One region of the Streptomyces sp. NPDC057682 genome, then DNA from elsewhere that is predicted to be linked to it. Evidence: riboswitches for the same ligand, from Rfam matches in the RefSeq annotation. Region 1 holds a riboswitch; the other holds the start of a gene.
The links. A riboswitch is a leader RNA that binds a small molecule or an ion and turns the genes downstream of it on or off. The one in region 1 is predicted to bind cyclic di-AMP.
Positions count from the first base shown of each region.

Region 2: linked by a shared signal. The riboswitch ahead of ACFVDM_RS14435 (peptidoglycan DD-metalloendopeptidase family protein) and the one ahead of ACFVDM_RS02760 (M23 family metallopeptidase) in region 1 are both predicted to bind cyclic di-AMP.

Region 1 covers NZ_JBHVIN010000001.1:641,853-646,596, forward strand. Annotated here, with positions in the region: tRNA gene ACFVDM_RS02750 (tRNA-Met) at 361-434, shown strand; gene ACFVDM_RS02755 (PP2C family protein-serine/threonine phosphatase) at 624-1,796, shown strand; cyclic di-AMP (ydaO/yuaA leader) riboswitch at 2,012-2,167, shown strand; gene ACFVDM_RS02760 (M23 family metallopeptidase) at 2,179-3,303, shown strand; gene ACFVDM_RS02765 (aldo/keto reductase) at 3,455-4,399, shown strand; gene ACFVDM_RS02770 (PrsW family glutamic-type intramembrane protease) at 4,496-4,744, opposite strand, start outside.
Region 2 covers NZ_JBHVIN010000007.1:34,144-38,887, forward strand. Annotated here, with positions in the region: gene ACFVDM_RS14425 (STM4011 family radical SAM protein) at 1-144, shown strand, start outside; gene ACFVDM_RS14430 (SGNH/GDSL hydrolase family protein) at 160-996, opposite strand; gene ACFVDM_RS14435 (peptidoglycan DD-metalloendopeptidase family protein) at 1,182-2,126, opposite strand; cyclic di-AMP (ydaO/yuaA leader) riboswitch at 2,132-2,285, opposite strand; gene ACFVDM_RS14440 (tyrosine-protein phosphatase) at 2,775-3,587, shown strand; gene ACFVDM_RS14445 (DUF6126 family protein) at 3,631-3,807, opposite strand; gene ACFVDM_RS14450 (helix-turn-helix domain-containing protein) at 3,854-4,462, opposite strand; gene ACFVDM_RS14455 (aspartate aminotransferase family protein) at 4,539-4,744, opposite strand, start outside.

The sequences.
Region 1 (4,744 bases):
CACGGGCAGCCCACCGGACCGGGGGATGCAGCAGTTACCTTGCGGCAGAACACGTGTTCCTTGCAACACCTTCTCGCTTTCCACACCTTGACGGACCGACGGTCGGCCTGCACCCGCGCGTGCCGCCGGGAGGCCCTGATTCCGCTCTCCAAGGGTGGCCGAGAGGGCGTGTGTTCGGGATGGCTGGTTTCTACTCCCTTGGCGGCATGGGGTGTTGGTGCGCGCAGGACGTGCAGGTGGAGCGCACTCCGGCGCGTAGGGAGAAGGGGGCGGGGCGCGTGTGCACGGGGGGTGCGGAGGGGGTGAACGGGGTGAGTGGTCACAGGTGCGCCGGGGATGGCGTAGAGTTGTGTTCACCGACGCGGGGTGGAGCAGCTCGGTAGCTCGCTGGGCTCATAACCCAGAGGTCGCAGGTTCAAATCCTGTCCCCGCTACTGAAACATCAGGCCCGGCACGCATGCAGCGTGCCGGGCCTGATGCGTGTGCGGGGCCCGGTGGCCCGCGCTCTCTTCCCCCATTTGCCGATGAGCGTTCGCCCCGCGCTCCCGCCCGGGGAAACCTGGGGGCGGCGGTGGTGCGGCACCGGCCGTGGCCATGGAGGCGCCGGGCAGGAGGCCAGACAGGTGGGGACGCGGGAGCAGCGGGGGGCGGGGCCGGCCGGGGGCATCACGGCCCGCCGGTTCGTCCGCGCGCTTCCCGCGCTGATGATCATCGGCGGTGTGCTGTCCGACGCGTTGACCCCGCCCCGGTACACCGCGATCCCGCTGTTCGCCGCCGCTCCGCTGATCGCCGCCCCGTTCTTCTCGCGGGTAAGCACCATCCGGACGGGCGCCGCCGCCCTGCTGGCCCTGTTTCTCCTGCGGATCCAGCACCAGGACCTGCCCGGTCCCGTGATCGTCATCGAACTGCTCACCGTCCTCACCGTCTCCGTCCTCGCCGTCGTGATCAACGGAGTCGTCCGGCGGAGCAACGAGCAGCTGGCCTCCGCCCGGGTCATCGCGGAGACCGCCATGCGCGCCGTGCTGCCGACCCCGGCCGAGCGCATCGGAGGGCTGCGGGTCGCCGCGCGGTACGAGGCGGCGCAGGCGGACGCGTACATCGGCGGCGACCTGTTCTCGGTGGCGGACAGCCCGCACGGGGTGCGGTTGCTGGTCGGGGACGTACGGGGCAAGGGGCTGGACGCGGTCGGGGCGGTGGCGGTGGCCATCGGCTGCTTCCGGGAGGCCGCCGAGCAGGAGGACGGCCCGGCGGGGGTGGCGGTGCGGCTGGAGCGGGCGCTGGCCCGGGAGGCGGACGCGCGCGGGGGCCTCGACGCCTTCGAGGGGTTCATCACCGCCGTCCTGGCCGAGATCCCGCCGGGGGCGGGCCGGGTGCGCATCGTCAACCGGGGCCACCCCGATCCCCTGCTGCTGCACGCCGACGGGGCGCTGGAGGTGCTGACGCCCTCGGTGCCCGCGCTGCCCCTCGGGCTGGACCTCGGGACGTGGCCGGACCGGACCGACGAGTGGGAGCTGCCGGCCGGGGCGATGCTCCTCTTCTACACGGACGGCCTCTCCGAGGCCCGTGATGCCGCAGGGGTCTTCTACGACCCCGCCGCCCGGCTGCGCGGGCGGATCTTCCCCGGACCCGAGGAACTGCTGACGGCGCTCACCGAGGACGTGCGGCTGCACACGGGCGGGGAGACGACGGACGACATGGCGCTCCTGGCCGTCGCCCGGCCCGCCGAGGGGCAGCCCGACCGGCGCAGGACGGTGAAGATCGTCGGCAGGGGCGACGAGCGGGGCCACGGACCGTGACCGAGAGACCCCACTCCGCATAACATTTGACGCACTGTCAGAAACCGGGTGGCCGTCGAGGGGCGGTGAACTCGCCCGATTCCACCCGGTTGTGTCCCGTAAAGTCCAGGCCAAGGACGGGAACGATCAAGGGGAACAGCTTGGAATCGAGCCCGCCTGTCTATTAACGTTCGATAACGCAGCGCGGTTGTCACAACCGCCGTCAGTGGCGGCACCGTGCGCGAGCGCCGAATTCCGCAAGGGAACCGGGGAACCACCTACATGGGGTGAATCGGGCATCTCTGTCTCGCCTGTCGAGGCGGAGGAACCCGTAGGAGACCTTCCTGCTCCGAACCCGTCAGCTAACCCGGTAGGCGAGAAGGAAGGAAAGGAGTGCGCCTCCGTGGCGTCCAACAAGCCTGCCCCCGAAGGCTCTTCCCGCTTCGGGTACGACTACGGCAACGACTTCGCGCCCGAGCGCGGGATCGATCGGGGCGACGGCTTCGCGGCCGGCTTCCGTGCCGAGGAGGCCGGGTCCGATCAGGCCTGGGAGGAGTGGAATCCCACCGAGGAGTCCATCCGTCCCGTACGCGGCAGGCACCGCGTCGCCAAGCAGCGCAACGGTCTGGCCCGCAGCTCCACCGTCCTCGGTGTCGGTGTCATCGCGGCCGTCGGAGCGGGGGGCATGGCCACCGCCCAGAGCAAGCCGCCGGTCTCCATTTCTCTTCCCGATTCCATCGCGGACAACCTTCCGGCCGCCAAGTCGCTGCCCGGAGTGGGCGCGCTCTTCTCGTCCGACAAGGCCGAGTCCCCCGAGGAGAAGGCCGAGGCGGCCATCGCCGCCGCCCCGCTGACCTCCGCCGGTGTGACCACCGCCGAGGCCGAGCAGGGCACCACCGACGCCGGTGAGGCGCTGCGCGCCCGCATCCTCCAGCAGGCCGAACAGCAGCAGGACGCGGCCGCCGCCGAGGCGAAGGCCGCCGAGGAGAAGGCCGCGGCCGAGAAGGCGGCGGCCGAGGCCAAGAAGAAGCAGGACGCCGCCGAGGCCCAGCTCGCCGCCGAGAAGAAGAAGGCGGCCGAGGAGGCGGCGAAGAAGGCGGAGGCCCTGCGGCTGGCCAAGCTCGCCGCGAGCTACGCCATCCCCACCTCCTCGTACACGATCACCTCGACCTACGGCGAGGCCGGTTCGATGTGGTCCTCCGGCTACCACACGGGCCTCGACTTCGCCGCCCCGACGGGCACCCCGATCAAGGCCATCCACACCGGCACCGTCAAGTCGGCCGGCTGGTCCGGGTCCTACGGCTACCGCACCGTCCTGGAGCTGGAGGACGGCACCGAGCTGTGGTTCTGCCACCAGTCCTCGATCGGTGTCAGCGTCGGCCAGAAGGTCACCACCGGGGACGTCATCGGCAACGTCGGCGCGACCGGCAACGTGACGGGCCCGCACCTCCACCTGGAGGTCCACACCGCGGACGGCACCGGCGTCGACCCCATGGCCTGGCTGAACGCCCGCGGTCTGACCGTCTGACAGCCGCCCTAGGCGCTCTGAGAAACCCCGGCAGCCCTGACGCTGACCCCCCGACGTCAGGGCTGCCGGTCTGCCCGCGCCCGGGGGCTTCCGGGTATTCCCGTGTACCGGGCACGGAATAGCGGCCCGGGTGGGGAGGGTTGTTCTCCCCATGACTTCTCTTCGCCCCCTCGGCACCTCCGGTCTCCAGGTCTTCCCGCTCTCCCTCGGCGGCAACGTCTTCGGCTGGACGGCCGACGAGACGCAGTCCTTCGCCGTGCTCGACGCCTACACGGCCGGTGGCGGCAACTTCATCGACACGGCCGACACCTACTCGTCCTGGATCCCCGGCAACGTCGGCGGCGAGTCGGAGACCATCATCGGCAAGTGGCTCACCGCGCGCGGCAACCGCGACGACGTGGTCGTGGCGACGAAGGTCGGTGCCCACCCCGACTACAAGGGCCTCTCCGCCGCCACCATCAAGGCCGGTGCGGAGGAGTCGCTGCGCCGGCTCGGCACCGACCACATCGACCTCTACTACACGCACTTCGACGACGAGACCGTCCCGGTCGAGGAGATCATCACCGCGCTCGACCAGCTGGTGAAGGAGGGCAAGGTCCGCGAGATCGCCGCCTCCAACATCAGCCCGGAGCGGCTGCGCGCCTCGCTGGAGTTCTCCGAGCGCGAGGGCCTCGCCCGGTACGTGGCCCTCCAGCCGCACTACAACCTCGTCTCCCGGGACACCTACGAGGGCGAGCTCCAGGAGACCGCCGCCCGCGCCGGACTCGCGGCCGTCCCCTACTACGCCCTCGCCGCCGGATTCCTCACCGGCAAGTACCGCCCGGGGACGACCGTCGACAGCGCCCGCGCCGGCAGTGCCTCCGCCCATCTGGAGTCCGAGCGCGGGCAGAAGGTGCTCGCCGCACTGGACGCCGTGGCGACCGAACGCGAGGCGGAGATCGCCACCGTGGCGCTGGCGTGGCTGGCCGCCCGGCCGACCGTCGCCGCGCCCATCGCCTCGGCCCGCACCGTCGAGCAGCTTCCCGCCCTGCTCGCCGTCGCCGACCTCCACCTGACCGACGCGGAGCTGGCCCGCCTCACCGAGGCCTCCGCCTGACCGCACCGGCCTCCCGAAGCCGACACGATGCCCCGACGCCCCCGCGGCCGTCGGGGCATCGTCCTTCTCCTCGGGGACCGTCCGCCTCGGGAGCCGTCAGCTCCGGGGGCCCGCCTGCGGATCGTAGGGAAGCGGGCCGCCGTCCTGACGCGGAACGTGCCCGGACTCGTACGGGGCCTGACCGCCCGGGTACGGGCTCTGCCCGGCTGCATACGGGATGGGCCCGGTGGCGTACGGGACGGGCCCGGTGGCGTACGGGACGGGGCCGCCCCGGTACGGCACCGGGCCTCCCCCGTACGGGAGCGGCCGGGGCCCGTACGCCTGGCCCGGGTACGGCGAAGGCAC
Region 2 (4,744 bases), on a different contig from region 1:
ATCGGGTACGTCCATCTGGAGACGCTGCCCCTGTACGACGTCTTCGCGGGCGGGGTGCTGGAACGCGTTCCGGCGGTGCCGCCGTCCCGGCTCCTGCCGCTGTCCCCCGTCCCCCCGGCCGGGGTGCCGGCCCTGGGCGACTGAGGACAGCGGGGCCGGTCAGAGCGGCAGCAGATCGGGGCGCTTGGCCTCGACGTGGTCGCCGGAGGACTCGCCGCGCAGCCGTCGGCCGATCCACGGCACGAGGTATTCGCGCGCCCAGTGGATGTCGTCCCGGCGCACTTCGAGCGTGCCGCGCGGGTCCTGCGGCGGCCAGGCCTGGTCCGGGTCGGCGGGCACCTCGTAGCCGAGGACCTGGGCGGCGCGCAGGGCGACCCGCGTGTGCCCCTCGGCCGAGAGGTGCAGCCGGTCGTCGTCCCAGGCCCGCCGGTCCTGGACCGAGCGCAGCGACCACAGGTCGAGCACCGGGCAGTCGTAGCGGTCGGCGATGGCCCGCACATGGGCGGTGTACGTGGCGATCTTGCCGCGCAGATGGCGCAGGACCGGTACCCCGCGGGTGTCGAAGCCGGTGGTCACCATCACGGTGCCGACCGCGCCGGTCAGATCGGCGACCGCGCGCTCGAAGCGCTCGGCCACGTCGTCCGGGTCGGTGCCCGGCCGGATGATGTCGTTGCCGCCGGCACAGAAGCTCACCAGGTCGGGGGCGAGTTCCTTGGCGCGCGGCACCTGCTCCTCGACGATCTGGTCGAGGAGGCGTCCTCGTACGGCGAGATTGGCGTAACGGAAGTTCCCGTGGGCCGTTCCGGGGTCGGGGAACTGGTCCGGGAGCTGGTCCGCGAGGAGGACCGCGAAGCGGTCCGCCCAGCCGACGAAGGTTCCGTCGGGGCCGGGGTCGCCGACGCCCTCGGTGAAGCTGTCGCCAATCGCCGCGTACGACTCGATGGCGCCCTGTCGTCGTCCGGCGCCCTGCTTGATGTTGTTCGAATCGTCTGCCACAAGGGCATATCCTGCACCGCCGAATGTGACCTACGCGACCGTAATAAGGGGTTGACGGGTGGTGAGATAGACCACCCGGTCAGGTTTTGGTAAAGGGGGAATAAGCAGAGGGACGGTGCGCCGCCGCGCACCGTCCCTCTGCTTATTGCCGGGTCCGGTTCACCGGACCCCTACTGCCAGGGGAATCAGACGTTGATCCCGTGCGACGCCAGGTAGGCGATCGGGTCGATGTCCGAGCCGTACTCCGGGCCCGTGCGGACCTCGAAGTGGAGGTGCGGGCCGGTGGCGTTGCCGGTGGAGCCGGAGAGGCCGACCTGCTGGCCCGCGGTCACGGTCTGGCCCGCCGAGACGGAGAGCGAGGACATGTGGCCGTACTGGGAGTAGTGGCCGTCGGCGTGCTTGATGACGACCTGGTTGCCGTACGCGCCGCCCCAGCCGGCGGTGACGACGGTGCCGGAGGTGATGGCCTTCACGCTGGTGCCGGTGGAGACGGGGAAGTCGATACCGGTGTGGCTGCCGCTGGACCAGTTGGAGCCGGAGGCGCGGTAGGCGGTGGTGTGGTTGCCCGGGACCGGGTGGACGTAACCCGAGTCGTTGCTCTGGGTGGCCGGGGCGGTGCTCTCCTGGGCGTCCGAGGAGCCGGACGACGCCGGGGCCTTGGTCGCGGGGGCCTTGGACTCGGCGGCGGCCGGGGCCTTGGCCGGGGTCTTCGCGGCGGGGGCCTTCGCGGCGGCGGACGCACCGGCGGAGTGGCCCCAGCTCTTCGCACCGAGGGTCAGCTTCATCCCCGGGAAGATCAGGCTCGGGTTCTCGCCGACGACCTCGCGGTTGTCCTGGTACAGCTTCTGCCAGCCGCCCTTGACGTGGTGCTCGGCGGCGATCTTCGAGAGGTAGTCGCCGGAGACCACGGAGTAGGTGGTGGTGCCGGCCTGGTGGGCGGCGACCGGCTTGGCCGGGGTGGCGTGCGCGGCGGCGGCCGTCTTCGCGGCGGGAGCGGTCTGCTCCGCGGCACTGGCACCGGTGGCACCGAGCAGCGGGAGGGCGATGACGGCTCCGCCGGCGCTGGCGACGACGACGCCGCGGGCGATGGTGCTGGACTTGGGACGGCGGTGCTTACCCGAGATGGGCATGAAGGATTTCCTCTCCGGCGCCTGCGAGGTGAGCTGTCGGGTTCGGACTGGAGATGTCCGGTCGCGCCGGGCGCGACTTCACCCCGAGCCGTCGGGAATTCCCGGACGGCGGCCTACCTGGTTCCCCCGCTCCTGCCACGCGGTGAGTGAGTGCGAATTCCGGTCGGCGGCAGGATTAGGCGGTCCGTCCGGATTGACATGGAACGTAAGCGAGCCGGGACGGCGGAAACAAGCCATCGCTTCCGCGGCGGATTCCACGCCCGAATCCCGACACGGAATTCCGGTCACCCTCCGTGGATTACGGATCTTGGCTTTCCGCGAGGTGCCGGGGAATACCCCACGGCCGCGCCACCACACACCGTCACGGATATGATCCCGCTCACGAGGGCCCGGCCATCTCCCGTGCAATCAGGGCACGTTCGACCAAATACACCAAATCGGACATGTCATGGCCATCGCCCCTCCCGGACCGGTACTCCGCGGGTACGGCCGGCCTTCCGATCCGGCCCGCGCGGTGCCTCCGGGCACCCGCCACAAGCGCGGAAGAAGGCGGACGCCGAGATGATTGCCCGACGAAACAATGTCGTATCGTCACGGAAGTGAACGCCCCGGCGACCCGCGCCGGCGACCGAGCCTCCAGGAGTGAACGTGACGCAGCAGCTGCCGCAGACCCCGCCGACGGAGCCCGAGCTGACCGGGGTCCGCAACTTCCGGGACGTGGGCGGGCTCCCCGCCGCCGACGGGCGCCGGGTGCGTTTCGGACGGCTCTACCGCAGCGGTCATCTGGCGCACGCGACCCCCGAGGACGCCGCCTTTCTCTCGGGCCTCGGCCTGCACACGGTCTTCGACTTCCGCAACAGCGCCGACCACAAGCTCGACGGACGGGACGTGGAGCTGCCGGGCGTGCGCAATGTGAGCATCCCGCTCAGCGACCCCGCGGACGGAGCCGAGTTCTGGCGGATGGTCCGCGACGGGAACATGTCCGAGCTGCGGTCGATCCTGGCCGACGGCAAGGGCGCCGACCGCATGATCGCCTCGTACCGCCGGACCATCCTGGACCGCACGGCCGAGCACAGCCGGGTGCTGCACGCCCTCGCCGAGGACAGCGTGCCGGCGCTGATGCACTGCGCGGCGGGCAAGGACCGGGCGGGGCTCTCGATCGCCGTGGCCCTGCTCGCGGTCGGCGTCGAGCGCGACGCCATCGAGGCCGACTACCTGAAGTCCAACGACGCCCACCGCCGCTACCGGGTCCGCCGCAGCGACACCTCACCGGCCGGCACCTCGCCCGAGGTGATGGAACTGCTCAACCCGCTCTTCGGCGCCCACCGCGACTACCTGGCCGCGGCCTTCGACACGATCGACTCCACCTGGGGCGGCACCGACCGCTACCTCGCCGACGGGCTGAAGCTCGCCCCGCCGACGCGCGAGCGACTGCGCGAGCGGCTGCTCGACGGGGTCTGACCACAGGCGGGGTCCCCCCGCCCGGCGGGGGCACACCTGACCGCTACTGGTTGTGCATCCCCACGGCGAAGAGCAGGTAGAGGAAACCCGCGATGACGTGCCCGGCCACCAGATAGGCGAAGAGCCTGATGACGAGCCCGCGGGGCATCTTCTTCTCCTGCGGGTCGTAGTTCTTGGTCCGCGCCGGGGTGAGCGGGTCGTAGTTCTCGGAATCCGACATGACGGTTCCTCTCTGCCGGCCCGGGGGCCGGTGGCGGGACGGTGCCTCAGGGACGGTGGACGGCGCCGCCGAGACACAACTCGGCGGCGGGGCTCTGCAGCAGGGTGTGGACGAAGAGCAGTTCGGCACCCTCGCGGCCCGCGGCCGTGATCCGGTGCGGGGTGAGCGAGTCGAAGTGCGCGCTGTCGCCGGGCGCGAGGTCGTGCACGGATTCACCGAGGACGACCCGGAGGTGTCCGGTCAGGACGTACAGCCACTCCTCGCCGGGGTGGACGCGCACCAGATCGCCCTGGGCCCCGTGGGGAACGAGGACGCGCAGTGCCTGCATCGCCCGGCCGGAGCCACCGGCCTGCTGGTACGTCCAGCCGTCGGCCTCGGCGCCTTCGAACCTCCGGCCGCGGACGATCGCGTCACGTTCCGGGGGCATCTCTCCCAGCAGCTCGGAGACCGTCGTACCGTAGATCCTGGCCAGACCGAGCAGCATCGGCAGCGAGGGCTGGCGTCGGCCCGTTTCGAGCCGGGAGAGATGGGCGGGCGAGAGTCCGGCCCGCTGGGCGGCGCTCTCCAGGGTGAGACCACGGCTGCGGCGCAGATCGCGCAGGCGGGGCGCGACCCCGGGCAGCTCGTCGGCCACCCCTCCTTCCGGAGGATTCATACTCTTATTGGGCCAGGAACTTTCCTCGGAGGCAAATTTCTTGCCTCCGAGGCAAATCCCTCCGCGGTCCGGCCGCTCAGCGGTTGGCGACCGCCTGTTTGACCAGGGTGCGCCCGAAGTCCCACATCAGTCCGCCGCCGTTGTGCGCGTCGTCCATCACCGCCGTGAACGCGGTCACGAACCGGTCCACGTCCGCGTCGTCGATCACCAGGGGCGGGATCAGTTTGATCACTTCGAGGTGGTCGCCGGAGACCTGGGTCAGGATGCGGTGCTTCTGGAGCA